2 regions of the Macrococcus bovicus genome follow, and region 1 is predicted to be linked to the other one. Evidence: predicted binding sites of a transcription regulator. Region 1 holds the regulator's gene; the other holds the start of a gene.
The links. The regulator CtsR, encoded in region 1, represses protease genes until heat stress. The targets are predictions, from matches to a motif close to ATGGTCAATAAAGGTCAAACA.

Region 1 (16,159 bases):
CCGCACGAAGAAATGCTCGAAATGATTAAACTTGCCGCAGAAGCACCATCATCCGTTAATCTACAGCCATGGCGCTTCGTTGTTGTTGAATCTGATGAAGCGAAAGCCAGCATCAAAGATTTAGTGCGTTTCAATACTCGTCAGCTAGAGACAAGTGCTGCATTTATTCTCGTATTATCAGATAATAGACATGCAGAAGATCTCGAAAAGATTTATGGCAAAAATGTTGAACTGGGCTATATGCCTGAGGATGTCATGAAAACCAATGTGGCTTATATGAAAGAATTATTCTCACAGGCACCTGCTGAAGCACTTCAGATACAAGGGATGATGGATGCCAACCTAGCCGCTATGCAGCTGATGCTGATCGCCAAGGATCATGGCTATGATACGAATCCAATCGGTGGTTTTGAACGTGATGAAGTGCTGGATGCTTTAAGTATCAATAAAGAACGGTATGTACCGGTCATGTTCATTGCGATTGGTAAAGGTGTGAAAGCGCCGCATGATAGCAGCCGTCATGAAATAGAGGAGATTGTTGCCTTTAACGGAGGAAACGCTGAAGGTATAATTGGACAATAAAAGCTCAAAGAGGGACTGGCCCTCTTTGAGCTTTTATTTTTCCTCTGTAAGAAGAGGCTGATCCGGTTTGACAAAAAACCACATGATGATGGCGAAGATCACCGGGATAATCGTCAGCATGAGCGTATTGGTCCAGCCAATCTGATCAGCCAGAAATCCACACAGAATCGGACTGATGAGTGCGCCGATATTACCCCATAAATTCATCCAGCCTGACACAGTGCCTGAGAAGTTTCTTCCAAGGTCAGTGGCTGCTGCCCAGCTCATCCCCATTGATAAACCGATTCCACCTAAAGAAAGTGAGAACCAGATGATAGCGATATGGACATCTTTAGCCATTAACGAGAAGTAAAGTGCGCCGCAGAAGACAGCAAAGCCTATGATCGCGATGATGCCACGCCCGGCAAACTTAGAATAGCCGCTGGAAATAATCTTATCTGAAATGGTGCCACCCGATAGAATCAGAATGAACATTGCAAGCCAAGGAACAGCGGCAAATGTACCCATATCTTTCAGTTGAACATGATACTCTTCTGCCAGGTAAGTCGGCAGCCATATCAAGAACAGCGCAATAACAAACTGTACAACAAAATACTGCGCGGCAATAGCGTAAAAACTGAAACGCCCGAAAAACTTCCGCCAAGGTGCACTTGTTTTGTTAGTGTCAACTGTATCACGTTCTGCCATAATGAGTTCTCTTTCAGCCTCGTTGACCCATTTATGGTGTTCAGGCAGATCTTTGGCAATCACTGCCCAGAGCAGAGCGATTAATATACCGATGAGTCCGAAAATAACAAAGACAGCCTGCCACCCGAACGCCTGTGTAATGGCAATCGTGACAAAAGGTGCTAAGACAGGACCGAAATAACTGCCGGCGAGGAGCGCACTTGAAGCACGGCCTTTTTCTGTCTTGCGGAACCAGTATGTATTGAATACTGCATTAGAAGGATACATAGGCCCTTCACCTACACCGAATAAGAAACGAATCGCATACAGAAGTCCATGGTGCTTGACAAGCCCCGTCAGAATGGTAAAGGCGCTCCACCAGACGAGAGCGATGGTCAACATTTTCTTAGGACCGAATTTTTCAGCCATGATACCTGCAGGTACCTGCATCAAGGCGTAACCTAAAGAAAAGAATGATGCGAGTAACCCGAACTGGGTTTTATTCATGTTTAAGTCTTCCATCATAGGGCCGGCAATAATTGAGATGTTAGAGCGATCCATATAGGCGATAACGCCGATGATAAAGAACGCAAACATAAAATACCAGCGAATTTTAGTTGGTTTTGTTTTCATATATCCCCCTTGAACATATAGTCATCAGATGACCGGTTGAGTTGCTTCTCTATATTATCATATCAAAAAAACGCTTTCAACAATTTATTTTCTGAATATTCTATACTTCAGATTTCGTTCTCTCATTTCATAGCCAGAGGGCTGCATTTGCTATAATACAACTATAACTATTATGGAGGAAGATGACTTGGGACGTATCGAGAAGAAGAAGTTGTATGAAGAAATTGCCGATATTATCAGTGACAATATTAGATCGGGGCAACTTGTAGAGGGAGAGAAACTGCCTTCTATTCAGAGTCTTGCCAGTGAGTATGGCGTAGGGCCGGCATCTATCAGAGAGGCATTAAATGCTTTAAGAGTCATGGGACTGGTGGATATCAGACATGGTGAAGGGACATTTGTAAAGGCCAGCAGCCCTAAAGCATTTACAGTGGAGATGGCGATCTTTAAGAAGAAAGATATTGAGGAACTGTTAGAAGTCAGAAAGATGATTGAAGTCGGTGCCGTCAAAATAGCAGCTATTCAGCATACGGATGAGCAGCTGAAGAATATTCAGGCAGCACTGCTTAAAATGAAGCAGGCCATTTCAGAGAATGAACTCGGTGAAATGAGTGATCTCGAATTTCATATGGCGATTGCTGAAGCCACCAATAACAGTTTACTGAAAAAGCTTCTATCTGACGTGTCAGATGTCATGAAAACCACGATGAAGGAAACACGGAAAATCTGGCTTTATACCCAGGCAAAAACGATTGAACGCTTATATCACGAGCATCGTGAAATCTACGAAGCGATTGCTGAAAGAGATAGTGACAAAGCGGCGAAGTATATGATTGCGCACCTTGAAGAAGTCGAGCAGGTATTGATCGCTCATTTAAATATCGATTAAGCGGTTGCAAAAAAACGTTAGGTGACATAAACTTGTATTCATAATCATATGGTCATCTGATGACTATAAACTCTGTTGGGCACAGAGAGGAGAAAGGGTGGTTATGATGAAAGTGAGTTTGTTTAGTACATGTCTTGTAGATGTGTTTGAGAAAAAAGTAGGAATTGCGACGGTAGAATTGCTTGAAAAACTGGGCTGTGAAGTCGATTTTCCTGGTTCCCAGGTCTGCTGCGGGCAACCTGCCTATAACTCCGGCTACGTTCAGGATGCCAAAAAGGCAGCTAAAAATATGATCAAGGCATTTGAGAACTCGGAAGTTGTCGTGAGTCCGTCAGGTTCTTGTATTACAATGTTCAAACATTATCCGCACTTATTTGAAGACGATGCGGCATGGCAGCTGCGGGCACAGCGTCTAGCAGATAAATCCTATGAAATCACACAGTTTATTGTTGAGGTCCTGGGGATCACAAATGTCGGGGCGAAGTTGACGGGTAAGGCTACGATGCATCCATCATGTCATATGACGAGGCTGCTCGGTAATGTGACAGCACCGAAGAAATTACTTGCTGAAGTAGAAGGACTGGAAGTGGTTGAGCTGCCCCAATACTATAACTGCTGTGGTTTCGGCGGCACGTTTGCAGTTAAGATGCACGACGTATCCGGCGAGATGGTTGATGAGAAAGTGGACTGTATCCTAGAGAGTGGCGCAGATTATTTGGTCGGCGGTGACGCCAGCTGTCTGATGAACATCTCTGGCAGGCTGAAACGACGCGGCGCAGATGTTAAGGTGGTCCACATTGTTGAGATTCTCAATAATCAAGTGGAGGCGGTCACATTATGAGCATGAAAATTGGTGAGGAGACATTCAAAAAAGCGGTCAAGACAGAACTTAAAGATACGTTTATGCGTGGTGCAGTATCGAGTGCACAGGACCGTCTGCGTGAGCGTAAGCTGAAGGCACAGGAAGAGCTCGGGAACTGGGAGGAATGGCGCAGCCACTCCGAGGAGATTCGTCAGCACACCCTCGCAAATCTGGACTATTATCTTAATATGCTGGCAGAGAACGTCAGTAAGCGTGGGGGACATGTCTTTTTTGCAGAAACGGCTGAAGAAGCAAATGAATATGTCCAGCAAGTGCTGAAAGACAAAAATGCCAAGAAGGTCGCTAAGTCAAAATCAATGGTCACTGAAGAGATCGGACTGAACCAGGCGATGGAAGCAGTCGGCTGTTCAGTCGTTGAGACTGACCTTGGGGAGTATATTCTGCAGGTTGATGATCACGATCCGCCTTCTCATATTGTGGCGCCTGCACTTCATAAAAATAAGGAACAGATTCAGGCTGTCTTCCATGACAAGCTAGGCTATGACCGCACCTCCCAGCCGGAAGATTTAGCGCTCTTTGCACGCCAGAAGCTGCGTGAGGAGTTCTTAAGTGCAGATGTCGGCATCACAGGCTGTAACTTCGCGGTCGCTGAGAGCGGTTCATTTACACTTGTGACAAACGAAGGAAATGCGCGCCTGGTGACGACATTACCGAAGACGCAGATTACAGTCATGGGGATGGAACGCATCGTGCCGAGCCATAGTGAGATGGAGGTGCTGGTCTCTATGCTGACAAGAAGTGCCGTCGGGCAGAGGCTGACGAGCTACGTGACGACGCTTACGGGCCCGCGTGCTGAAGATGAGATTGACGGGCCGGAGGAGTTTCATCTGGTCATCGTAGATAACGGTCGCTCCAAAATACTGGGGACACAGTTTCAGTCTATTCTGCAGTGCATCCGCTGTGCGGCCTGCGTCAATGTCTGTCCGGTGTACCGTCAGGTCGGCGGTCATTCGTACGGTTCCATCTATCCGGGACCGGTAGGCGCTGTCTTGTCTCCGCTACTCGGCGGATACGAGGAATACAGTGAGCTGCCGTACGCTTCAACGTTATGCGGCGCCTGTACAGAAGCCTGTCCCGTGAAGATTCCGCTCCATGATTTACTGCTGAAGCATCGCCAGGTGATCGCCGAGGAAAAGAAGATGACGCCAATGGCTGAACGTCTTGTCATGAAAGGATTCGGAGTAGGGGCGTCGCAGGCGACACTTTTCAAGTACGGTACAAAGATGGCGCCATCCTTGATGTCTCCATTTGAGAATAAGGAAGTGCATATGATTACAAAAGGGCCGAGACCGCTCCATGCCTGGACGGATACGAGAGATTTCCCGATGCCTGATGATGAGAACTTCAGAGACTGGATGAAAAACCGGTTGAAAAGAGGTAAGGATTAATGACAGGAACTATTTACAATAAAGAGCGATTTCTTAAGAATATCAGCCAGAACTTATCAAGACCTATGCCCGCACAGGTGACCAAGCCGGCCTGGCAGTTCAGACCGCAGGATAAGACATTAGCGGACTTATCACAGGATGAGCTGGTAGAGGTGATGAAACAGCACAGCATTGCCATCCATACAGATATCATCGAGACCCGTTCAATTGAAGTGAATGAGGTGCTCGCACGTGTGATTGCCACATATGGCGGTGGAGAAGTCATCGCCTGGAACGATCCTCGTTTTGATGAACTAAATATTGATTTAAAAAAGTATGATACTTTCATCTGGGATGAGACAAAAGGTGCGGAGAATATCGAAGTTGCAGAACGCGCCAATATCGGTATCACCTTCAGTGATGTGACACTTGCTGAAAGTGCGACAGTAGTGCTGTACGCAGATAAAGGGAAGGGGCGCAGTGTCAGCCTGCTGCCGGCTACATATATAGCGATTATTCCGAAGTCGACAATAGTCCCACGGTTTACACAGGCAGCAGAGCAGATTGACCAGAGAAACAACGATGCAGATTTTCCGACATGCATCAACTTGATCACGGGTCCGTCCAATTCTGCAGATATTGAAATGAAGCTGGTGGTCGGTGTCCACGGGCCGATCAAAGCGACTTATATCATCGTAGAAGACTACTAAAAAAAGCTTCGAAATCAATTGATTTCGAAGCTTTTTTATTACAGGAAGAAGCCTGCGATAGTCGCAGAGATGAATGAGACAAGCGTCGCACCGTAGAGTAACTTAAGACCGAAACGAGCGACAACGTCACCTTGCTTATCATTCAGTGATTTAATCGCACCCGCGATAATCCCGATAGATGAGAAGTTGGCAAATGAGACTAAGAAGACTGAAACGATACCAATGGCACGTTCAGATAACTCACCTGTTTTATTATTGACGATATTTTGAACATCCAGCATCGCGACAAACTCGTTAGATACGAGTTTAGTGGCCATAATTGAGCCTGCACGTACCGCATCATCCCAGGAGATACCTGTTAAGAATGCAAGAGGTGCAAAGACATACCCGAGTAAAGTCTGGAAGTTGACTTTCCCTGGTGTAAATGCATCGACAATACCGTTTAACATGGCAATCAAAGCGATATAACCGATCAGCATGGCACCTACTATCACTGCAACTTTGAAGCCATCCAAGATGTATTCACCCAACATCTCGAAGAATGACTGTTTATGTTCATTTTCAGTCATGATGACATTGTTTTCTTCCTCATCTGATACACGGTATGGATTGATGATAGAAGCGACGATAAAACCACCGAATAAATTTAAGACGATTGCTGTTACGACGTATTCTGGTTTAATCATCGTGAAATAAGCGCCGACGATAGAAAGTGACACAGTCGACATGGCTGAAGCCGTTAATGTATATAAACGGTGTTTAGGGATATAAGGAAGTTGTTTCTTCAGTGAGATGAAGACCTCAGATTGCCCTAAGATGGCTGACGCAACCGCATTATAAGACTCCAGTTTCCCCATGCCGTTGATTTTAGAGATCGCAAGCCCTAAATATTTAATGATAAAAGGTAAAATTCTTAAATACTGTAAAATACCGATTAAAGCAGAGATAAAAGTGATAGGCAGTAAGACTTGAGTAAAGAAGTTATTCATAGCCTCACCTTTGTCGTTCAGGTTGACCATGTTAGGGAATACAAAGTTAACCCCTTCAGCAGCATATCCTAATAAGTATCCGAAGCCTGTTGCAAGATTATTGACCAGCCATACTCCGCCTGGTGTCTTCAGCAGTAAGAATGCCAGGAGAAACTGGATGACGAGCATAATACCGATATATTGCCATCTGACATTTTTCTTATCTGAACTGATTGCCCATGCGAGTAACAGGAAGATGACGATACCTATCGCCCCGATAATATAATTCATGTTATTCCTCTCTTTCATATATAAACTAAACATCATTAAATATCATACTACATTTATTATGAAAGCGGTACCTCTTTTAGAAAGGAGAGACAAATTGTTTGCACTCATTCTGCATTGTCCCTATAATAAAGTCAAAGATGGTCAAAAAGAGGTGAAATCATGAAAAATATGTCTGACATTATCGAACAGTATTTAAAGCAGCTACTTGAACAAAGCGGGGATGCAGTGGAAATAAAGCGTTCAAAGATCGCCGAGAAATTTGACTGTGTACCGTCGCAGCTCAATTATGTTATCAAGACCCGTTTCACAAGTGAACATGGCTATGAGATAGAGAGTAAGCGTGGTGGTGGCGGCTATATTCGTATTACGAAGATTGAGTCCAATGATCAAGGGGCGTTTATCGACCACTTGAGTGCTATGACCGGCCAGCATGTCAGTCAGCAGAAGGCAGAGCATATTATTGATGCTTTATCACAGAATGACTTGATTTCAGACCGTGAGAAACGTCTGTTACTCGCGACGATTCACCGTGATACCTTATACGTAGATGTACCATATAGAGATTATATCAGAGCGAATATTCTGCAGAATATCCTGACAGTTATTCGTTATCATTAGCGAGGTGCAACATGAATTATAATGATGAAGAATTTACAATGAATCAGCTGCTGAAACATCTGTTCAGAGAGGAGCAGGCAGAACCTGTCTGTCCGAACTGTGGTCTTGCGCTGAGTGAAGCCCTGCATATCGGTAAATTCGGTTGTCACACTTGCTATGCCACTTTCAGTGATTATGTCCCGCAGATTGTTGAACGCGTGCAGGCAGGCAACCAGAAGCATACAGGTCAGGCACCTCTCAAGTCAGCACAAAAAATCAAGCTGAAGAAGCAGATAGAAGCGCTTGAGGCTAAACTGGAAGGGTTAGTCGCTGAACAGGCTTTTGAAGAAGCGGTGCTAGTACGTGATGAAATAAAAGCGCTGAGACAGAGGGGGGATTCCGATGCTGGATAAACATTTGAATGTGCAGCTGGGGGACTGGATGCAGCAAGCCGATCAGCCCATTATTCTGAGCTCCAGAATCAGGCTCGCTCGCAATCTTGAGGATTTTGTGCATCCGCTTATGTATGATGATCAGACAGGAGAACAAGTACTGAACGCGGCATCCGCTGTCCTGGGCTCACAGTTCGATGAAGTGAGACTTGCGGATCTTGACGTCAATGCGAGGCAGATGCTGGTGATCAAACATCTCGTAAGTAAGGAACTTCTAAGCCAGCCCCATGGCGCCGTCTTCCTCAGTGAAGATGAATCGGTGAGCATTATGATCAATGAAGAGGACCATATTCGTATTCAAGTATTAGGGCGTGACTTATCTCTTGATCAGCTCTATTTGAAAGCCAAAGAGATCGATCAGCAGATAGATGAGAAGATGACGATATCATTTGATGAGACGCTCGGTTATTTAACGACCTGTCCGACGAATATCGGCACAGGGCTGAGAGCGAGTGTCATGCTCCATCTGCCGGGGCTTTCCATCATGAAACGTATGACGCGTATTGCCCAGGCAATCAACCGCTTCGGTTATACGATTCGCGGTATATATGGTGAAGGAAGTCAGGGACTCGGCCATGTCTATCAGGTATCCAATCAGCTGACACTCGGTAAGAGCGAGGAAGCCATTATAGGCGACCTGAAGCAGATTGTTGAGCAGATTATCGGTGAAGAAGAAGCGATGCGTCAACGATTGTTTGACTATGACTATATCCAGACATCTGACCGCATCAACCGCAGTCTCGGTATTTTGAAATATGCACGATTGATCAGTGCAGAAGAAGCAAGTCTCAGACTAAGTGAAGTTAAAATGGGTATTGATATGGGAATCATTCCCGCCCAGCCATTTCGATTTAATGAGTTGATGGTGGCGATTCAGCCCCCATTTCTCAATACGATCAATGAAGCACTTGAAATAGATGAAAAAAGAGCCAAGATGCTTAGAGAGCATCTTTAAAGGAGGAAAAACCATGTTTGGTAAATTAACAGAACGCGCTCAGCGTGTCCTTGCACATGCACAGGAAGAAGCAATTCGCCTGCAGCATAATAATATCGGTACTGAGCATCTGCTGCTTGGTCTTGTCAAAGAGCCTGACGGGATTGCAGCAAAAGTACTGGCAGAGTTTGATATTACGGAAGAAAAAATCATCAATGAGGTCGAGCAGCTGATCGGTCACGGGACAGGTCTCGGTGGCACCATCCAGTACACACCAAGAGCGAAAAAAGTGATTGAATTATCTCTTGATGAAGCACGTCGCCTGAATCATTCATTCGTCGGCACGGAGCATATCCTGCTGGGTCTGATCCGTGAAAATGAAGGTGTCGCGGCACGTGTTCTTGCTAATCTGGACTTAAATATCACGAAAGCACGGGCGCAAGTCGTGAAGTTACTCGGCAGCCCGGAAATGAGCGCTAAAAATGCTCAAGGCTCAAAATCACAGGGTACGCCGACACTTGATGGACTGGCACGTGACTTAACGGTCATCGCGAAAGAAGGCACGCTTGACCCGGTCATCGGTCGTAGCCAGGAAATCATTCGTGTGATTGAAGTATTGAGCAGACGGACGAAGAACAATCCTGTTTTAATCGGTGAGCCTGGTGTCGGTAAAACAGCGATTGTTGAAGGATTAGCACAGGCCATCGTCAATAATGAAGTACCTGAAACGTTGAAAGACAAACGGGTGATGAGCCTGGATATGGGTACGGTGGTCGCAGGTACGAAATACCGCGGGGAATTCGAAGAACGTCTGAAGAAGGTAATGGATGAAATCCATCAGGCAGGCAATATCATTCTCTTCATCGATGAATTGCATACCTTGATCGGTGCAGGTGGTGCTGAGGGTGCAATTGATGCCTCAAACATTCTGAAACCAGCGCTGGCGCGCGGGGAACTGCAATGTATCGGTGCGACGACGCTTGAAGAGTACCGTAAGTACATCGAGAAAGATGCCGCACTGGAACGTCGCTTCCAGCCGGTGACCGTCAATGAACCGAGTGTTGAAGATGCGATTGAAATTCTGAAAGGTCTGCGCGACCGTTACGAAGCCCATCACCGCATTAAAATTACGGACGATGCTTTAGTGGCGGCAGTTAAGATGAGCGACCGCTATATCTCTGACCGTTTCCTGCCGGATAAAGCGATCGATTTAATAGATGAAGCGGGTTCGAAGGTACGTCTGCGTAACCATACCACACCGCCAAGCCTGAAAGAACTGGAATCAGAACTGGAACAGATTAAAAAAGAAAAAGATGCCGCTGTTCATTCCCAGGAATTTGAGGAAGCTGCAGCACTCCGCGACAAACAGACAAAACTGGAGAAACAGCTCGACGAAACGAAAAAAGAATGGAAGAAAAGTCAGGGTCAATCAGAATCAGCTGTCACTGAAGATGATATCGCGCAAGTCGTCGCACAGTGGACAGGTATTCCGATCAACAAGATTGCTGAGACAGAATCTAAAAAGCTGCTCAATTTAGAAGAGATTCTGCATAACCGTGTCATCGGTCAGCAGGATGCTGTGCAATCTATTTCTAAAGCTGTACGCCGTGCTAGAGCCGGCCTGAAAGATCCTAAACGTCCGATCGGCAGCTTTATCTTCCTCGGACCAACAGGTGTCGGTAAGACTGAACTGGCTAAAGCACTTGCTGAAGCGATGTTCGGTGAAGAAGATGCGATGATCCGGGTCGATATGAGTGAGTTTATGGAGAAACACAGTGTCTCTAGATTGGTCGGTTCTCCTCCGGGATACGTCGGTCACGAAGAAGGCGGTCAGTTGACGGAGAAAGTTCGCCGTAAGCCTTATTCAGTGATTCTATTCGATGAAATCGAAAAAGCGCATCCGGATGTCTTCAACATGCTGCTACAAGTACTGGATGACGGTCGTCTGACAGATGCGCAAGGGCGTACAGTTGACTTCCGCAATACAGTCATCATTATGACGTCTAACGTCGGTGCTCAGGAACTGAAAGACAATAAATTTGTCGGCTTCGGTGCAAGTGCAACAGGTCCTGACTATGAGACAATCCGTAAGACGATGATGAATGAACTGAAAAACCAGTTCCGTCCAGAATTCTTAAACCGTGTAGACGATATCATTGTCTTCCACAAGCTTGAAAAAGACCACTTAAAAGAAATCGTCACATTGATGGTCGGCAGTCTGGCGAAACGTCTGGAAGAACAGGATATTCATATCACTTTAACAGATGCTGCGAAAGAAAAAATTGCAGATGAAGGCTATGATCCTGAATATGGTGCGCGTCCGCTCGCACGTGCCATCCAGAAGAATATTGAAGACCAGTTATCAGAAGAACTGCTGAAAGGTCATACATTAGCAGGACAGGATGTCAGAATTGATTATGTAGATGGTCAGTTCGATATTCAGACAGTCGCAAGAACGGCTGCAGAATAAGATTAAACCCCTGAAGTATATGCTTCAGGGGTTTAATTGTATTAAGCATAAAAAGAGTTTAAAATGGAAAGATAAAGATACAGGAGGAACTGCATTGGCAAAAACGAAAGTAACATTTGAATGTATGGCTTGTGGTTACCAGTCGCCTAAATGGATGGGTAAATGTCCGAACTGCGGGGCCTGGAATCAGATGGAAGAAGTCATTGAACATAAGGCCAAAGGACCGAAGACGACTATTACCGACACATCTTCCAGTCAGAAGGTAGAGAAACTGAAGGATGTCACAAAAGAGACCACTCCGAGATCGACAACTTATATCAAAGAATTTGACCGTGTGCTCGGGGGAGGCATCGTGCCCGGTTCATTGATTTTAATCGGCGGGGACCCGGGTATCGGTAAATCGACACTTCTGCTGCAGGTCTGTGCACTTTTATCGCAGCATGACAATGTGCTTTATATTTCAGGGGAGGAATCTGTCCGTCAGACAAAACTTCGTGCCGACCGCCTTAGTGAAGACGCGGGAGAACTCAGTGTCTATGCAGAGACCAATCTGCAGATCATCCATGAGACGGTGAAGAAAATAGAGCCTAAATTCCTGGTGATTGATTCCATCCAGACGATATTCCATCCGGAAGTCACTTCAGCTCCGGGTTCTGTCTCACAAGTCCGTGAATGTACGCAGGAGTTGCTGCGCATGGCGAAATCCATGAATATTGCCACCTTTATTGTCGGGCACGTGACGAAAGAAGGCCAGATTGCGGGCCCACGGCTACTCGAACATATGGTCGATACTGTTCTCTACTTCGAGGGCGATACACACCATAGCTACCGGATACTGCGTGCTGTCAAGAACAGATTCGGTTCAACGAATGAAATGGGTATATTTGAGATGCGTCAATCCGGTCTGAAAGAAGTGCTCAATCCTTCTGAAATGTTTCTGGAGGAACGGACGAAAAATGTCGCTGGTTCTACTATTGTCGCAACGATGGAAGGAACAAGACCGTTGCTTGTAGAAGTGCAGGCACTTGTTACACCGACTTCATTCCATAATCCGCGCCGTACTTCAACAGGTATTGATCAGAACCGTCTGAGTCTGCTGATGGCTGTTCTCGAGAAGAAGCAGGGTCTCCTCCTGCAGCAACAGGATGCTTATATCAAAGTAGCAGGCGGGGTCAAACTGGATGAGCCGGCTGTGGATCTGAGCGTCGTCATCAGTATTGCTTCAAGTTTCAGCGACAAAGCAACACGCGGAGATGATTGTTATATCGGGGAAGTAGGGCTGACAGGGGAAGTCAGACGGGTTGCACGTATAGAGCAGCGCGTACAGGAAGCGGCAAAGCTCGGGTTCAAACGTGTCATTATTCCGAAAAATAATATCGGCGGCTGGGATTTTCCGCCGAACATCGAAATTCTGGGTATTACTAATATTGCGGAAGCAATTAGAATTGCTTTTAATTAAAGGAGGTGAATATATGTTAAAACGATTAATGACACTTGTTTTTATTATTATCGGCGCTTCACTCGGTATTTTTATGGTACCGGAAATCATGCGTATCTTTAATCTGAAGCTGCACCCTCTACTGATGAACACTTATGTCGATGGCCTGCTCGGAATCATTGTCTTCATGTTATTGTTTTACTGGCTTATTGATAAAGTGGTGGCACTGATCGTAAAAGGTGAGGGCCTGCTCCTCAAAAGAAATTTAATGGAAATCGTCTTTGCGACACTCGGCATGATGATGGGTCTTGCTATCGCTTCGATGATCAGTCTTATTCTTGTCTCCATCGGGTTTTCCCTGCTGCGCAATACCATCCCGGTCATCTTGGCCGTTATTTTAGGTTATCTGGGCTTCCAGGTGGGTCTCAAAAAGCGTGAGGAGATTCAGAATGTACTGCCCGAGCGCTTACAGGGACAGAAGAGAAAAGTGAACGACAGTGCTAAACTTCTTGATACGTCAGCTATTATTGACGGGCGCATTTTAGAGATTGCCAAATGTGGTTTCCTGGATGGAACTATTATTGTGCCGCAAGGGGTGCTTGATGAACTGCAGCTTATCGCGGACTCTACTGATGGACTTAAGCGTGATAAAGGACAGAGAGGATTGGATATTCTTGAGGCGCTGCGTCAATCCGGTCATCCGGTTAAAATTGTGCCGGGCCATAAGGAAATCCGTGAAGTCGATCAGTTGCTCGTGAGGATGGCAGCAGAGACCAAGGCGAGCGTTATCACGACGGACTATAATTTAAATAAAGTCTGTCGTGTGCAAGGGATTAAAGTTTTGAACGTCAACGACCTTTCAGAAGCGATCAAGCCGGTTGTGCAGCAAGGCGATCAATTCAAGTTGCTGATTACTAAGTCAGGTAAAGAAGAGAATCAAGGTGTCGGTTATCTTGAAGACGGTACGATGGTAGTCGTCGACCATGCGAAACAGAATATCGGCGAAGAACATCAGGTAGAAGTCCAGTCTGTCCTTCAGACCGCTTCAGGCCGAATCATTTTCACAAAGAAAGTAGCGGACAAATAATGTATACAGTTATCATTCCTGCAGCAGGGCAAGGTAAAAGAATGGGCAGCGATAAAAACAAAGTACTGCTGGAACTGAACCAGCGCCCCATCATTTTTCATACGGTATCGCGATTTGAACAGGATGCTAGCTGTAATGCGATTTATCTGGCAGCACGTCAGGAAGAGCTGACAGAACTGACGACCATCCTTCAAGGATTTACCAAAGTGAAAGGGCTGGTGGTCGGTGGCAGTGAACGTCAATACAGCATTCATAATGTGCTTAAGACGATTCCCCCTTGTGAGGTTGTCATGGTGCATGATGCCGCGCGCCCCTTCGTTTCACATGAAACCTTGACTCAGCTCTATGACGGCGCTCTGGCGAGAAAGGCTGCCATCGCTGCTGTCCAGGTCAAAGATACAATCAAAGTCGTCAATGATCTGATTATCGATCACACACTGGATAGAACGACGCTCTGGCAGGTTCAGACACCTCAGGCATTCGCATATGATTTGCTCATGGAAGCCTATAGCCAGGCAGAGCGCGACAGCTTTCTCGGCACGGATGATGCGTCGCTAGTTGAGCGTCTCGGCCATCCGGTTTCGGTCGTGGTCAGCGATTATGACAATATCAAATTAACAACACCGGAAGATTTATATTTTGCTGAAGCCATCATGAAGAAAAGAGGGATAGAATGTTCAGAATAGGATTTGGTTACGACGTACATCAATTACAAGAAGGACGTCGCCTGATTATCGGAGGGCTTGAAATCCCTCATAGTAAAGGGCTGCTTGGTCACAGTGACGCAGATGTGCTGCTTCATGCGATTACAGATGCCATGCTCGGTGCGGCAGCACTCGGTGATATCGGTAAACTATTTCCGGATACAGATATGGCATTTAAAGATGCGGATTCAAAGGGATTGCTGGCGGAATCTTATACAGCGGTTAAAGAAAAAGGCTACGTAATCGGTAATATAGATGCGACGATTATTGCTGAAAAACCCAAATTCCGTCCGCATATAGATACGATGCGACAGATTATTGCAGACGTGCTGACGATTGATATCACTCAGGTGAATATTAAAGCAACTACGAACGAGAAGATGGGCTACTTGGGCAGAGAAGAAGGAATTGCCGCGCAGGCTGTGGTATTATTGAATCAGACTAATTAAATTGGAGTGACATAAATGGATAAAGTAAGAGTCAGATATGCACCGTCACCAACCGGCTTCCTGCATATCGGGAATGCGAGAACAGCATTGTTCAACTATTTATTTGCGAGACATCATGGCGGTGATTTCATCGTCCGTATTGAAGATACTGATACTGCTCGTAATGTAGAAGGCGGCGAGGAATCACAGCTTCGCTATCTCAAATGGTTAGGACTTGAATGGGATGAATCAGTCGACAAAGATGGGGGCTACGGGCCTTATCGTCAGTCTGAACGCGCGCATATTTACAATCCTATTGTCGAGCAGTTACTTGCTGAAGATAAAGCGTACCGCTGCTATATGACAGCTGAAGAGCTGGAAGCAGAACGGGAAGAACAGCAGGCACGCGGTGAGATGCCTCGTTACGGCGGACAGCACGCCCATTTAACGAAAGAGCAGGAAGAAGCTTTTATCGCTGAAGGACGCGAACCAAGTATCCGGTTCCGTGTACCGCAAGGTAAGACGTACACATTCAATGATATGGTCAAAGGGGAAGTGTCGTTTGAATCTGACGGTATCGGTGACTGGGTGATTGTGAAGAAAGATGGCATTCCGACTTATAATTTCGCGGTGGCCATTGATGACCACTTCATGGAAATCTCGCATGTCATCCGCGGTGATGATCATATTTCCAACACCCCTAAACAGATGATGATTTATGAGGCACTTGGTTATGAAATCCCGACATTCGGCCATATGACGTTAATCGTCAATGAGGAACGTAAAAAATTATCTAAACGAGACGGCTCCATCATTCAGTTCATTGAGCAGTATCATGACCTCGGCTATCTGCCGGAAGCATTATTCAACTTCATCGGTCTGCTCGGCTGGTCACCAGTCGGGGAAGAAGAGATTTTCTCTAAAGAGCAGTTCATTGAAATGTTTGATGAGCACCGTCTGAGCAAATCCCCTGCCTTCTTTGATAAGGTGAAGCTTGCTTGGATCAACAACCAGTACATGAAGGACAAGGATCTGGATACAGTCTTTGACATGACGCTGC
Region 2 (16,159 bases), 720 kb from region 1:
GGCCACGCGGTCTGCGACATTTGCTACCACACCCAGGTCATGGGTGATGAAGATAATGGACGTATCAATTTTCTTCTGCAAGTCTTTCATCAGTTCCAGAATCTGTGCCTGGATGGTAACGTCGAGCGCTGTTGTCGGTTCATCAGCAATCAGGACTTTCGGGTCGCAGGCCAGGGCGGTTGCGATGACGATACGCTGGCGCTGACCGCCAGAGAACTGGTGAGGATAGTTGTTGAAGCGACCTTCCGGATTCGGGAGACCGACTAAGTGCAGAATATCTAAGGCACGTGCTTTTGCATCTGCTTTAGACAGCTTCTGGTGCTTGATCAGCGGTTCCATGACCTGTTTACCGATTTTCATTGTCGGATTCAGGGAGGTCATCGGATCCTGGAAGATCATTGAGATATCTTTTCCGCGGACTTTCTGCATTTCTTTTTCAGAGAGTTTCGCTAAGTCTTTACCGTCAAAGAGAATCTGACCTTCTTTAATACGGCTCGGCGGCTCTGGAAGTAAACGCATAATCGCTTTCGTTGTGACTGATTTACCGGAACCTGATTCCCCTACGATGGCCAGCGTCTCAGCTTTATCCAGATGAAAATCTACGCCACGGACAGCCTGTACTTCTCCTGCATGAATGTCGAAGGAAACTTTCAGGTTTCTCACTTCTAAAATTCTTTGTGCCATTTATATTTCCTCCTTGTTATTTACGCATTTTCGGGTCGAAGGCATCACGTACACCGTCACCGAATAAGTAGAAGCATAGAATCAGTAAACTTAAAATAGTGGAAGGCACGAACATCTGATATGGATTGATCATCAGCATCTTACGGCCGTCATTGACAAGCGTTCCTAACGATGCTGCCGGTGGTGGCGCACCTAAACCGATGAAGCTCAGGAAGGCTTCGAAGAAAATCGCACTCGGTACAGAGAACATGGCAGTGACGATGATCGGACCCAGTGTGTTCGGTAAGATATGCTTGAAGATCAAGCTCCAGTTTGTCGCACCCAGTGTTTTAGATGCCATGACATATTCCTGTGTCTTCAGTTTCAGGAATTGACCGCGGACGATACGGCTCATCCCAATCCAGCCGGTAACAGACATCGCCAGAATGATAGTCATCAGACTAGGACCGAAGAATACAACGAATAAGATCATGATGATCAAGTTCGGAATAGAAGCGATGATCTCGATAATACGTTGCATGACGTTATCAACAGTGCCCCCGAAGAAACCTGAGATCGCACCGTATGTAATACCGATGACGACATCAAGGAAAGCGGCGATAAGGCCGATCAGAATCGAAGTCTGCGTCCCTTTCCAGACACGCACGAACAGGTCACGTCCTGATGAATCTGTCCCAAACCAGTGGTACTCCTTGATATTATTTTCTTTGTAAGCATCATAATTATTTTTATCGACACCATCGAACGGTAGGAACGGTACTTTTTCCAGCACCTGAATCTTAGGCGGCAGACTTGTCTTATCCAGATCAATCTTATCGGTGTTAGATGTGATGTGAGGACCGATCAGAGACATAATCACCAGTAAAATAAGGCCGACCAAGCCTAGAATGGCAGCTTTGTTACTTTTCAGCTGCAGCCAGGCATCCTGCCAGAACGTTCTGCTTTTACGTTCGATTTTCTCTTCATCTATCTCTTCGCGGTTAGCGAGCACAAAGGGCTGGGCTCTGTTCGTTGATAGTTCCTGATCAACGTCGGCATGTGTATAGACTTCTTTTTCAGTGACCATTAATTTTTACCTCCTTGTACTCGGATACGCGGATCAATAATACCGTATAGTACATCTACAATGAATAATACGAGAATGAATAAGAAACTGATCATAATCGTCAGGGCCATGATAACAGGATAGTCGTTCTGCTGGATCGAACGGACGAACTGTTCTCCGAGACCTGGAATTGCAAAGATTGTTTCGATGGTCAGTGCACCCGTCAGGATACCGACTGCCATCGGTCCAATTAAAGTGATGATTGGAATCAGGGCGTTACGGAGCGCATGACCAAAGAGTACTTTATTTGTCGAGTTCCCTTTCGCTTTCGCCAGTGTAATATAGTCTGAACTAAGAACCTCAATCATCTCTGAGCGGATATAACGGGCAATAGTTGCAATAACCCCGGCAGATAAAGCAAGTGCCGGTAAGATGGCATAGGTGATATCCTCCCAGCCCGCTGTCGGCAGCAGGCGCCATTCAACTGTGAAATAAAATTGCAGTAAGGCAGCAAGGACGAATGAAGGGACAGAGATGGCGATAACCGAGAAGATGGTCGCTAAATAATCCACCCAGGTGTTCTGCTTGACCGCAGCCACAATCCCGAGAAAAATACCTACGATTGTACCAAAGATGAGTGCATAAGACCCGATCTCAGCCGATGGGCCTAAACGCGGAAGGATGAGTTCAGTGACCGGTCTGTTATCATACTGGAATGAGTTACCGAAATCTCCTTGAGCCACGTTTTTCATATAGTTTACATACTGAACACCAACAGGGTCATTTAAGCCGTATTTCTCATTGACTATCTGCTTTTGTTCAGCCGATAATTTTTCATCATTATAGGGAGATCCAGGCATTAACTTCATCAAGAAGAATGTTGCAGTTGTAACAATAAATAACGTGATGAGCATGAATCCCAGTCTTTTAAGTGCAAATTTTAACATTATAGTTCCTCCTTCTTCATTTTAAGTTAAGCTTAAAAACTATCATAACTAAGTTTTCACAAAATTCATACTACTTTTTGAAGTTTAATCAGAAAAACATGATTATTCTGATAACTCGCCCTAAAAAAATAAAACTGTTATATTACAAAAAAATAATCCAGTCACTTACACCTCTTATTCCCTATGATCTTAAAGACTTAAAATCATTATAATGATACATTCTTATTTTTGGCAATACATTTTTTAGAAGAAGAGAGAACTAAAATGTATAAAATTATCCTATTTCAACACGTTAAAGTGTTATTATATCAATATATATTTATATAATTGTATATATATACTTTTAGAAACTGATTTCCTGTTCTATATCACCGATAATCCGACTGTCATACTCAACTTTGATAAACTGTTATACATCAAATCATTTTTACTGTACAATAATATTGGAGTATTAAGTGGAGGTTACATCATGAAAATTAAAATATATACACTCTTAGCAGCAGTCCTGCTCGCTATCAGTTTCCTTTTGACGCTGCTGAGAGGTTTTACGACTATCCATCTGCTCGATAGCCTGTTTATCTTGTCCATGCTATTGCTGTGTCTCGGTCTTCTTCTCTATATGTTTTCTGACGGAGCGTTCAGCATCATGGGTCATTCTTTCAGACGTTTCCACTACGTCACTGCGCCCAGACGCTTGAAAGAGACGATGGCTGATGATGAGCTGTATAATCAGAAGGAAGTCAAGATCCGCAATGAAAAATATCCATTCACTGTTCCCATGATTGTGACCGCCCTTGCCGGTCTCATCATCTCACTCGGACTGTCCTATCTGATCAAATAAAAGAGAAGACTCAGGTTTTACCCTGAGTCTTCTCTTTTATCAGTTAATCATGATATTTTTTGAGGACGAGCACTGCATTATGCCCGCCGAATCCTAAGCTGTTAGATAATGCGTATTCAATATCCATCTCAATCGCTTCGTTCGGTATGTAGTCAAGATCACATTCCGGATCCGGTGCAGATTGATGAATCGTCGGTGGCACAGTGCCTTTCTCAATCGCCAGTGCGGTCAATATGGCTTCAATAGCCCCAGTTGCGCCGAGCAGATGACCTGTCATTGACTTCGTTGATGAGATCTTCAGATGCTTAGCCGCTGCCCCGAAAACAGATTTAATCGCTTTTGTTTCATAGAGGTCGCCGATCGGTGTGCTTGTACCATGCGCATTCAGGTACTGAATCTGATCCGGTGTAATACCCGCATCTTCAATGGCCATCTTCATCGCACGTGCACCGCCCTCTCCTTCTGGTGCGGGTGCTGTAATATGGTAGGCATCGCCATTATTGCCGTAGCCGACAATTTCAGCGTAGATATGCGCGCCGCGTTTTCTGGCATGTTCCAGTTCTTCAAGAACGAGTACCCCTGCACCTTCGCCCATAATAAATCCATCTCGTCCCTCCTGGAAAGGTCGGCATGCTTCGTCCGGATTGTTATGAGTAGATAATGCTTTATTGGCGATGAAGCCAGCGAGACCCATCTTCGTGATAGGGGCCTCTGCACCTCCTGCTATCATCGCATCAGCATCGCCATACTGAATGATACGATAAGCATCACCGATACTATTCGTCCCGGTCGCACATGCTGTAACCGTACAGCCGTTCGGACCTTTAGCACCGAGATCAATCGAAATCTGTCCTGAAGCCATATCCGGAATCAGCATCGGTACGAAGAAGGGACTGATGCGGTTAGGTCCACGCTTCAGCATCTGATCATACGCGTTCTCAAAGGATTCCATTCCGCCGATCCCAGAGCCGACCCACACGCCGACACGGGCACTGTTATCATCTGTGATTTCAAGGCCGCTGTCTTTCAGTGCTTCACGTGCAGCCACTACACCGTACTGCGTGAAGCGGTCCATCTTACGCGCCTCTTTTTTCTCCAGATGGTCTTCAATGTTGAAATCTTTCAGTTCTCCGGCAATCTTCACGCTGAAGTCAGAGACATCAAGTCTTGTAATAAAATCGATGCCATTGACGCCTTTAATCGCATTGTTATAAGTGGTAGGTGCATCGTTCCCCAGCGGACTTAACGCCCCTATACCTGTAATCACTACTCTTCTCTTCATATTATCCTCCTATTTACCGTAGACGATTGTAATGGCACCGTATGTCAGTCCGCCACCGAATCCTACGAGTACAATTTTACTGCCTTCCTTTACCGTACCTTTTTCGAGTTCATGAAGCAAGGACAGAGGGATAGATGCAGCAGATGTATTGCCATAACGATCGACTGTCACACTCATTTTCTCTTTGGCGATGCCGAGTCTTTGGCGAGACGACTCCATGATCCGAATATTCGCTTGATGCGGGATGAACATATCGATATCATCCGGTTCAAGCCCCGCTTCACTCACCGTCTTCTGCGCCATATCACCCATTATTCTCACCGCAAACTTGAAGACCTCCCGGCCGTTCATGGCGAGCATATGGTCTTCTTTTCTGTCATAGAGATACTCTCCGCCAGTACCATCACTGCCGAGCTGAAAGTCCTTTATGCCGTGTCCTTCGCCGACTTGGCCCATCACGACCGCAGCGGCGCCGTCACCGAAGAGAATAGCGGTATTCCGGTCCGTCATATCTGCTATCTTCGATAATTTTTCCGCCCCGACAACCAAGACGTATTTACAGACCCCTGTCTGTATGAACTGCTGCGCTGTCACCATCGAATAGATGAATCCCGTGCATGCCGCGAGCTGATCCATTGCCGGTACTTGGCGCAGACCGAGACGCTCCTGCAGCTGACAGGCGACAGAAGGAAACCTGTGGTCGCCTGTTGACGTGGCAACGAGCACCATATCTATCTCATTCTTATCAATGCCTGCATCTTCAATCGCACGTTCAGCAGCTCTGACAGCCATGTCACTCGTGTCCTCATCTGGTGCAGCAAATCGTCTTTCCTTGATACCTGTCATTTTTGTGATCCATTCGTCAGATGTATCGAGAAATTTTTCGAAATCATGATTGGTCATCCGTTTTTCTGGCACGTAACCACCAATACCGACTATCCCTATATTCACTTCTATCCACCTACTTATAATCTGTTATTATAACCAGGTACTAATTTATCATAGAACAGCCTGAATATCAATTTTGATGGTAAGCATCATGCTCTGCTGGTGGCTCCTGGCCGCCAGGCAGCAGATTCGTTTCTTTGTAATGAGCCAGCTCTTTTTTCAGCTGTTGACTGAACTGAGCATCCATCCGTTTAGAGAGTTTACCCATGCCGACTAAGTCCTCTCTTATTCCCCAGTCCAGCTGTCCGCCTTGCAGCTTACCCTCTTCATACAGTTCTGCCACCTTCATGTAAGCTGCGGGAATCTTGACTTGGACACTCATCAATACTTGAGGGCCGTAATTGCTCTGGTCACTGATGAAACCGATGACATTGATATTGTTATCCCGGGCATACGACATAATGTCTGCATTGATGCCATCACCAGCCGGAAAGAGGACATCCACATTTTTCTTTTTGATGAAATCCTCCGCGATATCAGTGCCGCGGCTGTCATAACTGAAGGTTTTGACATAGTATTCGTGCAGTTTGATCGCTTTATTTTCATATCTTGCGCCGTCCTTGAAACCTTCTATCTCAGGCTGTGTCTTGAAGGAACCGATGACGCCTATATGACCCGTCTTAGACTGATGCGCAGCCGCCATACCGCCCAGATATCCCATGGCATAGGCATCTAAATTAACAATGGTCACATTGTCCGCTTTAGATTCGCCGTTAAACACCACAAAATGAATATGAGGATATTTTGCTGCCACCTCATTGAAGGCATCGGAAAACTCCATGCCTTGGCCGTACAGCACCTGCACGTTCCGGTCTGCCATGCGCTTGACAGCAGTCTTGATTTCCTCACTTGTATTGATATTCTGCTCATAAAAGAATGCGGTATCATAAGACTGGGCGATCTCCAGCATGCCTTTATAGCCTTCAGTCCCCCATGTCTGGTCGTACATGGAGTCCGGGAAAAGAAAGCCGATTGTTGTCAGCCGGTGCTGAGGACGGCTGAACATGAAAATGGCAACTAAAAGTACAGCAACAAGGGTGACCAACAGACTGATTTTTTTCATATTTCGCCTCTCATGTAAGGGTATACTTTTTCCATCAACTCTTCTATAATCAATAGTATATCAATTATTGGGGGATTTAACATGCATTATATTATGACGTTTGTATGGGCTTTCATCCTCGTCCATATGATCAATTTCGTACTGATGAGCTTAGGCGGTGGCCATGAACTTCATCTGATGACTGCCAATGTCATGGCTGTTGTCTTCGCTGTCCTGGCACTGATTGTTGCAGCCTTGATTCCGGATGAACCCGTTCCGACAGACCATCACTAAAAAAGCACAGTAGCTTTAAGCTACCGTGCTTTTATTTTTTAATCTCTAGGTCAAGCTGGCCATCCTTCATCGTGATATCGATATGTGCCCCTTCTGCAAGATTATTCTGCAGCAGAAGTCGTGCGACAGGTGTCTCGATATGCCGCTGAACAAACCGTTTAAGCGGCCGAGCACCGAATTCCGGTGCATATGCTTCTTCAGCGATCCATTCTTTAACCGGCTGAGCGACTGTGACGGACATATGCTGCTCCAGCAGTCGACGGTTCAACTGGTCAACCAGTTTGTCGACGATAAATGTCATATCATTCGCGCTGAGTGGTTTGAAGAGCACGATATCATCCATCCGGTTAAGTATCTCCGGCTTGAAGTACTGATGCAGTGCTTCATCCACCTGACTGCGGGCTTCAGCCGTGATCTCACCTTCCTCAATGCCATTCAGTAGATATTGAGAGCCGATATTACTTGTCATAATAATAATGGTATTTTTAAAGTCAACGACGCGGCCTTTAGAATCAGTCAGGCGTCCTTCATCCAGGAGCTGCAGCAGGACATTGAAGACATCACTATGTGCTTTTTCGACTTCATCCAGCAGGATGACTGAGTAAGGCTGACGTCGAACCGCTTCGGTCAGCTGGCCGCCTTCCTCATAGCCGACATATCCAGGAGGCGCTCCGATTAACCGAGCAACAGCATGTTTCTCCATATATTCACTCATATCTATGCGGACCATATGCTTCTCTGAATCAAACATCGTACTTGCCAGTGCTTTTGCAAGCTCTGTCTTACCGACACCGGTCGGTCCAAGGAAGAGGAAGCTGCCGATCGGCCGGTTCGGATCCTTGATGCCGGCACGCGCACGCACGACAGCATCTGCTACTAAATCTACTGCTTCGTCCTGACCGACCACACGCTCGTGGAGGATGTCTGATAATTTCAGCAGTTTTTCTTTCTCTGTTTCCACTAGTTTAGAGACAGGGATGCCCGTCCATTGAGACACAATATAGCCGATTTCCTCATCTGTTACGACTTCGCGGATGAGACGGTCCTTACCCTTTGTCTCTTCCTGAAAATCTTCCTCCAGCTGGGCCAGCTCTTTTTCGATCTCCGGAATCTTACCGTACTGGAGCTCAGAAGCTTTTGCCAAATCATAATTATTCTGCGCCTCTTCCAGCTGCGTGCGGTATTGATCCAGTTCGGAGCGTTTCTCCTGGACGACCTGGATCTGAGATTTCTCTTTTTCAACTTTGGCAGCCAGAATCTGCTGTCTTTCTTTTTCATCAGCCAGTTCTTTCTGCAGCTCTTCTAACCGCAGACGACTGGCACTGTCTTCCTCATTTTTCAACGCCTTTTCTTCAATCTCCAGCTGGAGCACACGGCGGTTGACTGCATCCAGTTCAGTTGGGTTTGAGCCCATCTCCGTCCGGATGGTCGCACAGGCCTGGTCGACCAGATCAATCGCTTTATCCGGCAGAAAGCGGTCGGTGATATAACGGTCTGACAGCTCAGCTGCTGCGACGAGCGCTCTATCCTGAATCCGTACACCGTGATACACTTCGTAACGTTCTTTCAGGCCGCGGAGAATAGATACTGTATCTTCAACATCGGGTTCTGCGACCATTACTTTCTGGAAGCGACGTTCTAACGCCGAATCTTTCTCAATATACTGACGATACTCGTTCAACGTCGTCGCGCCGATGCAGTGAAGTTCTCCGCGGGCAAGCATCGGTTTCAGCATATTGCCGGCATCCATCGCACCTTCCGTTTTACCGGCGCCTACCATCATATGAATCTCATCAATAAAGAGAATGATCTGGCCGTCGCTGTCTTTCACTTCCTTCAGCACAGCCTTCAACCGCTCCTCGAATTCGCCGCGGAATTTAGCACCTGCGACAAGCGCACTGAGATCCAGTTCAAATATCGTCTTGTTCAGGAGTGATTCCGGCACATCTTTGCGGACGATACGCTGTGCCAGGCCTTCGACGATAGCTGTTTTACCGACACCCGGTTCCCCGATCAAGATAGGATTATTCTTTGTCTTGCGGCTTAAAATACGGATAGCATTACGGACTTCTTCGTCCCGGCCGATAACAGGATCCATTTTGCCGTTGCGGACTTCCTCCACTAAATCTCTGCCGTATTTCTTCAGCACCTCATATTGAACTTCCGGATTTTGTGATGTCACGTGATGACCCCCTCTAATCTGCTTGATGATTTCTGTGATGACGGCTGATTTGCTGCCGACAAAATCGCGCGTCAGTGCATGTGACTGAACAGCAGCTAAAATGAGATGCTCCACTGATAAGTAGTCATCTTCCATCTCTTGCTGCAGCTGTTCTGCCTTTTGCATAAGTTGATTCAGATCATTGCTTAAATACTGCCCGTACTGCATATTGTCGCCACTGACAGCCGGCAGACTGTTCAATCTTTCTTCTAACCGGGCAGTATAGGCTTTAATATCAAGGTTCGCTCTTTCGAAAACAGTCGACAGCATACTGTCGCTGTCCTGGGCAAAATGCAGCAGCACGCTTTCCGGTTCAATCGTCTGCATGTGCCGTTCAACCGCGTCACTTTGTGCTGCTTCAATAGCAGTCTGTACATTGTATGTCATTTTTTCTGCATTCATCCCTGTCACCTCATTTGACTATGTTTGACCTTTACCCCTATTATATAGCCATTTTCCGTCTCAGCCAAACATCATGCTCCATCTGCTCAGAAAAATTTAAATCGTGCCATATTATGAAAAATGTCTATGCTATAATAGAAAAAAAGTGGACAAGGATGAACAGGATGGTACAGATTAATTTTCATGAAGCCACGAACGTCGTCAACTATATCATGGATAATGGTAAAGAAGAGTCTTATAAGGCAGGACAATATATTTATCAGGCAGAGGATCCCGCTGATTATATCTACGTCATTAAAAGCGGGGTTGTGCTCATCAACCGCATGGTGGAGGATGGTAAGGAGTTATCGATGAAGATGCTCTCAAGCCGTTCTATTTTTGGTGCTGTGACCCTGTTCTGTGGTCCAAAGAAGCATTCACTGTTCGCGAAGGTGAAATCAGCCGCTGTCGTCCGCAAAATAGAGCTGAAGACCTTTGAGACTGCATTGCTGGCTGATGAAGTCATGAAATACGAATGGATGCTGTGGCAGCAGAATGAAAACAGCAAAAATGAATACAAGATGCGCGATTTATTTACTCTCGGCAAAAAAGGGGCGCTCTATTCGACGTTAATCAGACTCAGCAATACCTACGGCGTCAAGCAGGAGGAAGGTATTCTGCTGAACGTAGAATTGACCAATAACGACCTGGCCAATCTCTGCGGAACGACCCGGGAAGGTGTCAACCGGATCATCAGTCAGCTCAGGGCTGATGATATCATCAGTGTGAAAGGTAAATATATCGTGCTTAACAACATCCAGTATCTGAAAGATGAGATCAGCTGTGAAAGCTGCCCGGTCAATATCTGCAGAATTGAATAAGACAAAAAAAGCCCGCAGCACGAAGCTGCGGGCTTTCTGATTAGCTGACGCCGAGTGCAATCTTAGCGTAACGGCTCATCATTTCTTTGTTCCAAGGTGGATTCCAGACGATATTCACTTCTACACCTTTAATTTCCGGTAATTCACCGAGTGCTGTCTTCACCTGATCAATAATCTGGGGTCCCATCGGACAGCCCATAGATGTTAAAGTCATATCAACGGTCACAATGCCGTCATCATCCATATCGACGTGATAGACGAGCCCTAAATTGATGACATCAATACCAAGCTCTGGATCGATGACATTTTCAAGTGCACCGAGAATACTGTCTTTCATTGCTTCTTCCATGCTGTTCACTCCTTTTTCTCTAACTATATCAAATTCCTTACCTATCGCCAATTAAATGATATGATAGAAGGCAGAAAGGATTGACCTGATGAACGATAAACACTTAATCTGCCTCGATCTCGACGGCACTTTACTGACTGATGAAAAAACCATTTCACCTTACACTAAACATGTACTTGAACGCTTGAGAGAAGAAGGCCACGAAGTCATGATTTCAACCGGCCGTCCCTACCGTGCAAGCGAAATCTATTACAATGAGCTCGCTCTCGATTCCCCTATCGTCAACTTTAACGGCGCTTTTATCCATCACCCTAAGGACGACGATTTTAAAGGGGTCCATACGCCGCTCGATCTATCTATCGCAAGAGCTATTTTTGAGCAGCTGGAAGACTTGAACATCCAGAATATCATCGCTGAAGTGAAGGACCATGTTTATTTTCACTATCATGATGAGTATCTGTTCCAGGGCTTCACGATGGGTAACCCTGTCGTCAAGAATGGTAATCTGAATCTCATACTGCAGGAAGGGCCGACCAGTATTCTGATACAGGCCGAGGATGAGCATGTGCCGGCTATCCGCGAACACTTAAGTCACGTCTATGCCGAACAGGTCGAACATCGACGCTGGGGTGCCCCTTATCCTGTCATTGAGATCGTCAAAAAAGGAATCAATAAAGCAGTCGGCATCCAGTATGTCTCTGAAAAATTAGGCATCAATCAGAAGAATATCATTGCATTCGGTGATGAGGACAATGATTTTGAGATGATTGAGTATGCCGGCACAGGTGTTGCCATGGCTAATGCCATTCAGGAACTGAAGATGCGCGCTGATAAGGTGACGCTCTCTAACAATGAAGATGGCATCGGCGTATTTCTGGCTGATTATTTCAATCTTGAAGGGAGAGCTTAATTATGAAGATTATTGTTGTAGGCGGTGTGGCTGGCGGTGCAACTGTCGCCTCACAAATCAGACGTGAACTGCCTGATGCAGAGATTGTCATCTACGAGAAAGGCCGCGATATGAGTTTTGCCAACTGCGGACTGCCCTATTATCTCGGCGCTGAGATAACAGACCGTTCTGAACTAACTCAGGCATCAGCTGCGACATTCAAGGAACAAAAAGAAATCACGGTCAAGCTGTATCACGAAGTCACAGCAGTTGAGCCAGCGCATAAAACCGTGACGATTCTTAATCACCTGACCCAGGAGACAACAGAAGATACATATGATCAATTGATCTTAAGCCCGGGCTGTCAGGCCGTTCGTTTGCCGCAGCTGGCAGATTCAGACATCGCCTTTCCTGTCAGAACACTCGAAGATACGGATATCATCGAACAGCATATAGAACAGTATGATGTGAAGAAGGCGTTGATTATCGGGGCCGGCTATATCAGCCTTGAAATGGTTGAAAACCTGAAGCACCGTGGACTTGACGTGACACTTCTCCATCGCAATGAACGTCTGCTGAAGACCATGGATGGACAGTTCTTGCCGCATCTGATGAACTGCCTCAAGGAAGCAGCCGTCAATATCCAGCTGAATGATGAAGTAGACCGTATAAAGGGTAAAACTGTCACGTTTAAATCCGGGCTATCAGCTGACTATGATCTCATTATTGAGGCAGTCGGAATCACGCCGAACACGGAATTCTTGGCCAAGAGCGGCATTGAATTGAACGACAAAGGGTATATCGTGACCGATCAATATTTCCAGACCTCCGTCCAGGATGTCTATGCACTCGGCGATGCCATTGAAACATTCTATATGCACACCGGTCAGAAGACAACCGTCGCCCTTGCATGGGGTGCGCACCGTGCCGCAAATCTGATCGCCGGCAATCTTGCTGGTCATAAACAAGCGTTCAACGGCCTGCTCGGGACTAATATCATCCGCTTCTTTGACCATGCCATTGCAAGCGTCGGTATCAGCGAAAAAGAAGCACAAGAATGCGGGGCAGCACATCTCTCGTTCGATCAGTATCCGCAGGCAAGATATATGCCTCGTTCTCATCCGATGCATATCTCAGTCTATTATGACCCAGATACCCGTCAGATCCTACGTGCCTGCTTCTTCGGTAAGATGGGAGTAGATAAACGCGTGGATGTCATAGCGACTGCTATAATCGCTAAGATGACGATTGATGACTTAAAAGATATTGAGATTGCCTATGCGCCTCCTTTCTCATCCCCGAAGGACATCATCAATATGATAGGCTATCGTGCGAAATAATAGGAAAGACCGCATGCCGGGGGGGCATGCGGTCTTCTATTTGCTGCGAGTTGTGCTGCGAGTTATGAGCGATATTTGTCGTTTATCGCTCATAACTCACATAAACTCAAGGCTTCAGCCTCATTATGAGCGATATTTGCTGTTTATCACTCATAACTCACATAAACTCAAGGCTTCAGCCTCATTATGAGCGATATTTATCGTTTATCGCTCATAACTCACAGGAACTCAAGGCTTCAGTCTCATTATGAGCGATATTTGCTGTTTATCGCTCATAACTCACATTTCCCAGCTATTTATTGCGCTTTGATTTTCTGGCGGCGAGTATAATGAACAGGGTAAATGCGATAATCACCCCGACTGATGCGATAATATAGCCGATATTAAGTCCTCTATCCTTGATGATGGCATAGAGCTCTGCTTCTTCACGATTGGTGATTAAATCAAACTGACCATCTTTTTCATGAATAGCATCGCCGATCAGCAGTCCACTTAACATTTTTCCTTCAGGGACGACGTCAGTACCCAGCTCAACTTTCGTGGCTTTATCTGTATTGTTGAGATTATAAATAAAATCCACCTTATCAGTATCATAATGAATGACCTGATTGCCGTTTTTATTCATCAGCACCTGCATCTTGCCATCAAACATTTCACGATATTTATCGAAGACGCGTGAGGTCTCCTGCAGGTAATCTGTCACTTCTTTTTCCGTCCGGAAATCCAGCAGCTGATGCATATCAGGCATCTGTCCGCCGTTCATGGCAATCTCCGTCCCGTATGTCATGCTCATCGGCTGATTCTGACTGAGCAGATAGCTGAGCAGTAACTTAATACGGGTGCCCGGGAACATATTTTCATCAGCAGCATATTTCGTGAAACGCGGCATAAAGAAATTATCTGCCGCGAGTAATTCATTTTTACCGAATGAATCTGGCAGTGGCTGGTCCGTTGTCTTAAAGCCGTTCGCCAGCTTTAAGGTTGACTCCTCTTTTTGGATATAATCAAAATTCTTGGCGGCCATGCCTTTGTTCAGAATAGCGATATTCAGCGGCAGGTCAGGCATGATTTTCTGGGCATCAATTCCGTCCTGCAGCGTATACATGGAAAGACCATCTACCTGATAAGTCTTGACGAAGGCAGCCATTTTTTTCTTGTACTTCTCTTGGTTGGCCGCATTCTGCAGGTCGATAATCTGGGTATTGCCATAATAGGCTTTCTGGATCTCATTCATCGCAGGAGACTTCAAAGGCGTAAATTCCTTTGTGGCGACGACCGGCATATCCACGATAATCTTCATCTTGTTATCGTGAATCTTCTTGACCAGTTCCTTGAAATCCTTGTCACCACCATAAACAGCATCAATAGTATCATAGTTTGAGACTTTATAGCCTAGATAGTCATTCTGCTCATGCTTGAATATCGGCGAGATATGGATGACGTTGAAGCCCATATCCTTAATATAATCGAGCTTGCTTTCAATCCCCTGAAAATCTCCACCGTAAGGCAGATGATCGTCATCGTCATTATGGATATGCGCATTATTTTTTTCTGTGCCGTTCAAGAAACGGTCTACGACTAGACTATAGACCCTCGGCTGCTGTTTCTCTTGTGCTTGTGCTACCGGCGTGACCAGCAGGCCTGCCATCAGCAGTAATATCATTTTCTTCATTTCTATCCCTCTATTCGCTTAATACTTAAATTATACTTGAAGTGACAGAAATTGTGACTTAATTCATAAAAAGTTCATAAGAAAAAGCTGATTCCGAGGAATCAGCTTAGCGGAACATGGCAGTAATAGGTCCCATTGGCAACCAGATACCCATGCCGATTGTCAGTAACGCGAATAAGACAACTAAGTAGAAGAAAGTACGAGAAGGTTTCTTCTTTTTCTTTTTAGCGAGTGTCATTTCCATTAGGCCGATGGTGATCAGACCCAGCAGGAATTTAATACCGTACTGAGCTGCCATACCGCCGCCCATTGTCTGGAAGAACACGACACCACCACTGATCAGTGTCAGCAATAAAAAGACTCGCAGTACCATATGCAGCGGTTTGAAGTATTGACTTGGTCCTTGGCGATCAGAGAAATTCTGATAAGCAGCAAAGAAAAGAATGATAGCTAGAATCCAGCTTAAAATATGAAGGTGTAACATCTGTATCCTCCTTTCATGTATTTGTTATCAGTTTAACATAATTAATGGCAAAAAAGAAAAGAGCTGACGCTCTTTTCTGTTCTCTTCCTTATTCAGCAATCGTATTGACCAATGTACCGATGCCATCGATGGAGACTTTGACTTCATCCCCTGCCTTCAGGAAGACCGGTGGATTCATGCCAGCACCCACTCCAGCTGGTGTACCTGTCGCAATCACATCACCTGGATGGAGTGCCACATATTTGGACACTTCAGCAATCAGATCATCGATTTTCAGGATCATATCTGATGTTGAGCCGTCCTGACGGATCTCGTTGTTGACTTTCGTCACGATGTTAACATTCTCAGGATTCGGCAGCTCATCTTTCGTCGCGATGTAAGGGCCCATCGGACAACCGCCGATCAGGCTTTTACTCAGGAAAGCCTGCAGATGCTCTTTCTGGAGGTCACGTGCTGTGATGTCATTGATGATGGTGTAACCATAGACATAATCAAGCGCAAGACCTTTTGGAATCTGGTGACCATATTTACCGATGACGATACCGAGCTCTCCTTCATAGTCCAGCTGGCTTGTCACATCTGAGTGCAGCGGAATTGCGTTGCCATCGCCTATTAAGCTTGATGGTGCTTTAGTGAAAACGTAGAGACGATCGACTGCATTGTTCAGTTCTTCTGCATGCTCTTTATAGTTACGACCGACCGCAATCACATTGTTCGTCGGTGTCACCGGTGGCAGGAATTTGATGTCAGCAAATGGCGCTTTATAACTCTCTTTATCCCCTTGCTGTTCTGCTTTAGAGACTACTTGGCGTACAGCCTCCTGAAAATCAATCTCTGCATTTTTCTGCAGCCCTTCAAG

Region 2: the regulator CtsR is predicted to act here: its motif matches at 9,718-9,738, upstream of clpB (ATP-dependent chaperone ClpB).

Annotation. Positions count from the first base shown of each region.
Region 1 is NZ_CP128470.1:1,974,201-1,990,359, reverse strand. Features, by position in the region: gene QSV55_RS10840 (nitroreductase family protein) at 1-582, shown strand, start outside; gene QSV55_RS10835 (MFS transporter) at 616-1,881, opposite strand; gene QSV55_RS10830 (FadR/GntR family transcriptional regulator) at 2,069-2,770, shown strand; gene QSV55_RS10825 ((Fe-S)-binding protein) at 2,877-3,611, shown strand; gene QSV55_RS10820 (LutB/LldF family L-lactate oxidation iron-sulfur protein) at 3,608-5,041, shown strand; gene QSV55_RS10815 (LutC/YkgG family protein) at 5,041-5,730, shown strand; gene QSV55_RS10810 (NupC/NupG family nucleoside CNT transporter) at 5,769-6,989, opposite strand; gene QSV55_RS10805 (CtsR family transcriptional regulator) at 7,149-7,607, shown strand; gene QSV55_RS10800 (UvrB/UvrC motif-containing protein) at 7,619-7,999, shown strand; gene QSV55_RS10795 (protein arginine kinase) at 7,989-8,993, shown strand; gene QSV55_RS10790 (ATP-dependent Clp protease ATP-binding subunit) at 9,007-11,442, shown strand; gene radA (DNA repair protein RadA) at 11,537-12,901, shown strand; gene QSV55_RS10780 (PIN/TRAM domain-containing protein) at 12,915-13,967, shown strand; gene ispD (2-C-methyl-D-erythritol 4-phosphate cytidylyltransferase) at 13,964-14,653, shown strand; gene ispF (2-C-methyl-D-erythritol 2,4-cyclodiphosphate synthase) at 14,641-15,120, shown strand; gene gltX (glutamate--tRNA ligase) at 15,136-16,159, shown strand, end outside.
Region 2 is NZ_CP128470.1:612,556-628,714, reverse strand. Features, by position in the region: gene QSV55_RS03700 (ABC transporter ATP-binding protein) at 1-684, opposite strand, end outside; gene opp3C (oligopeptide ABC transporter permease) at 701-1,750, opposite strand; gene opp3b (oligopeptide ABC transporter permease) at 1,750-2,676, opposite strand; gene QSV55_RS03685 (DUF3899 domain-containing protein) at 3,146-3,517, shown strand; gene fabF (beta-ketoacyl-ACP synthase II) at 3,561-4,799, opposite strand; gene QSV55_RS03675 (beta-ketoacyl-ACP synthase III) at 4,809-5,750, opposite strand; gene QSV55_RS03670 (BMP family ABC transporter substrate-binding protein) at 5,818-6,810, opposite strand; gene QSV55_RS03665 (YjzD family protein) at 6,892-7,083, shown strand; gene clpB (ATP-dependent chaperone ClpB) at 7,115-9,706, opposite strand; gene QSV55_RS03655 (Crp/Fnr family transcriptional regulator) at 9,871-10,566, shown strand; gene QSV55_RS03650 (metal-sulfur cluster assembly factor) at 10,607-10,915, opposite strand; gene QSV55_RS03645 (Cof-type HAD-IIB family hydrolase) at 11,004-11,825, shown strand; gene QSV55_RS03640 (CoA-disulfide reductase) at 11,828-13,144, shown strand; gene QSV55_RS03635 (alpha-amylase family glycosyl hydrolase) at 13,437-14,816, opposite strand; gene QSV55_RS03630 (YisL family protein) at 14,923-15,300, opposite strand; gene QSV55_RS03625 (fumarylacetoacetate hydrolase family protein) at 15,389-16,159, opposite strand, start outside.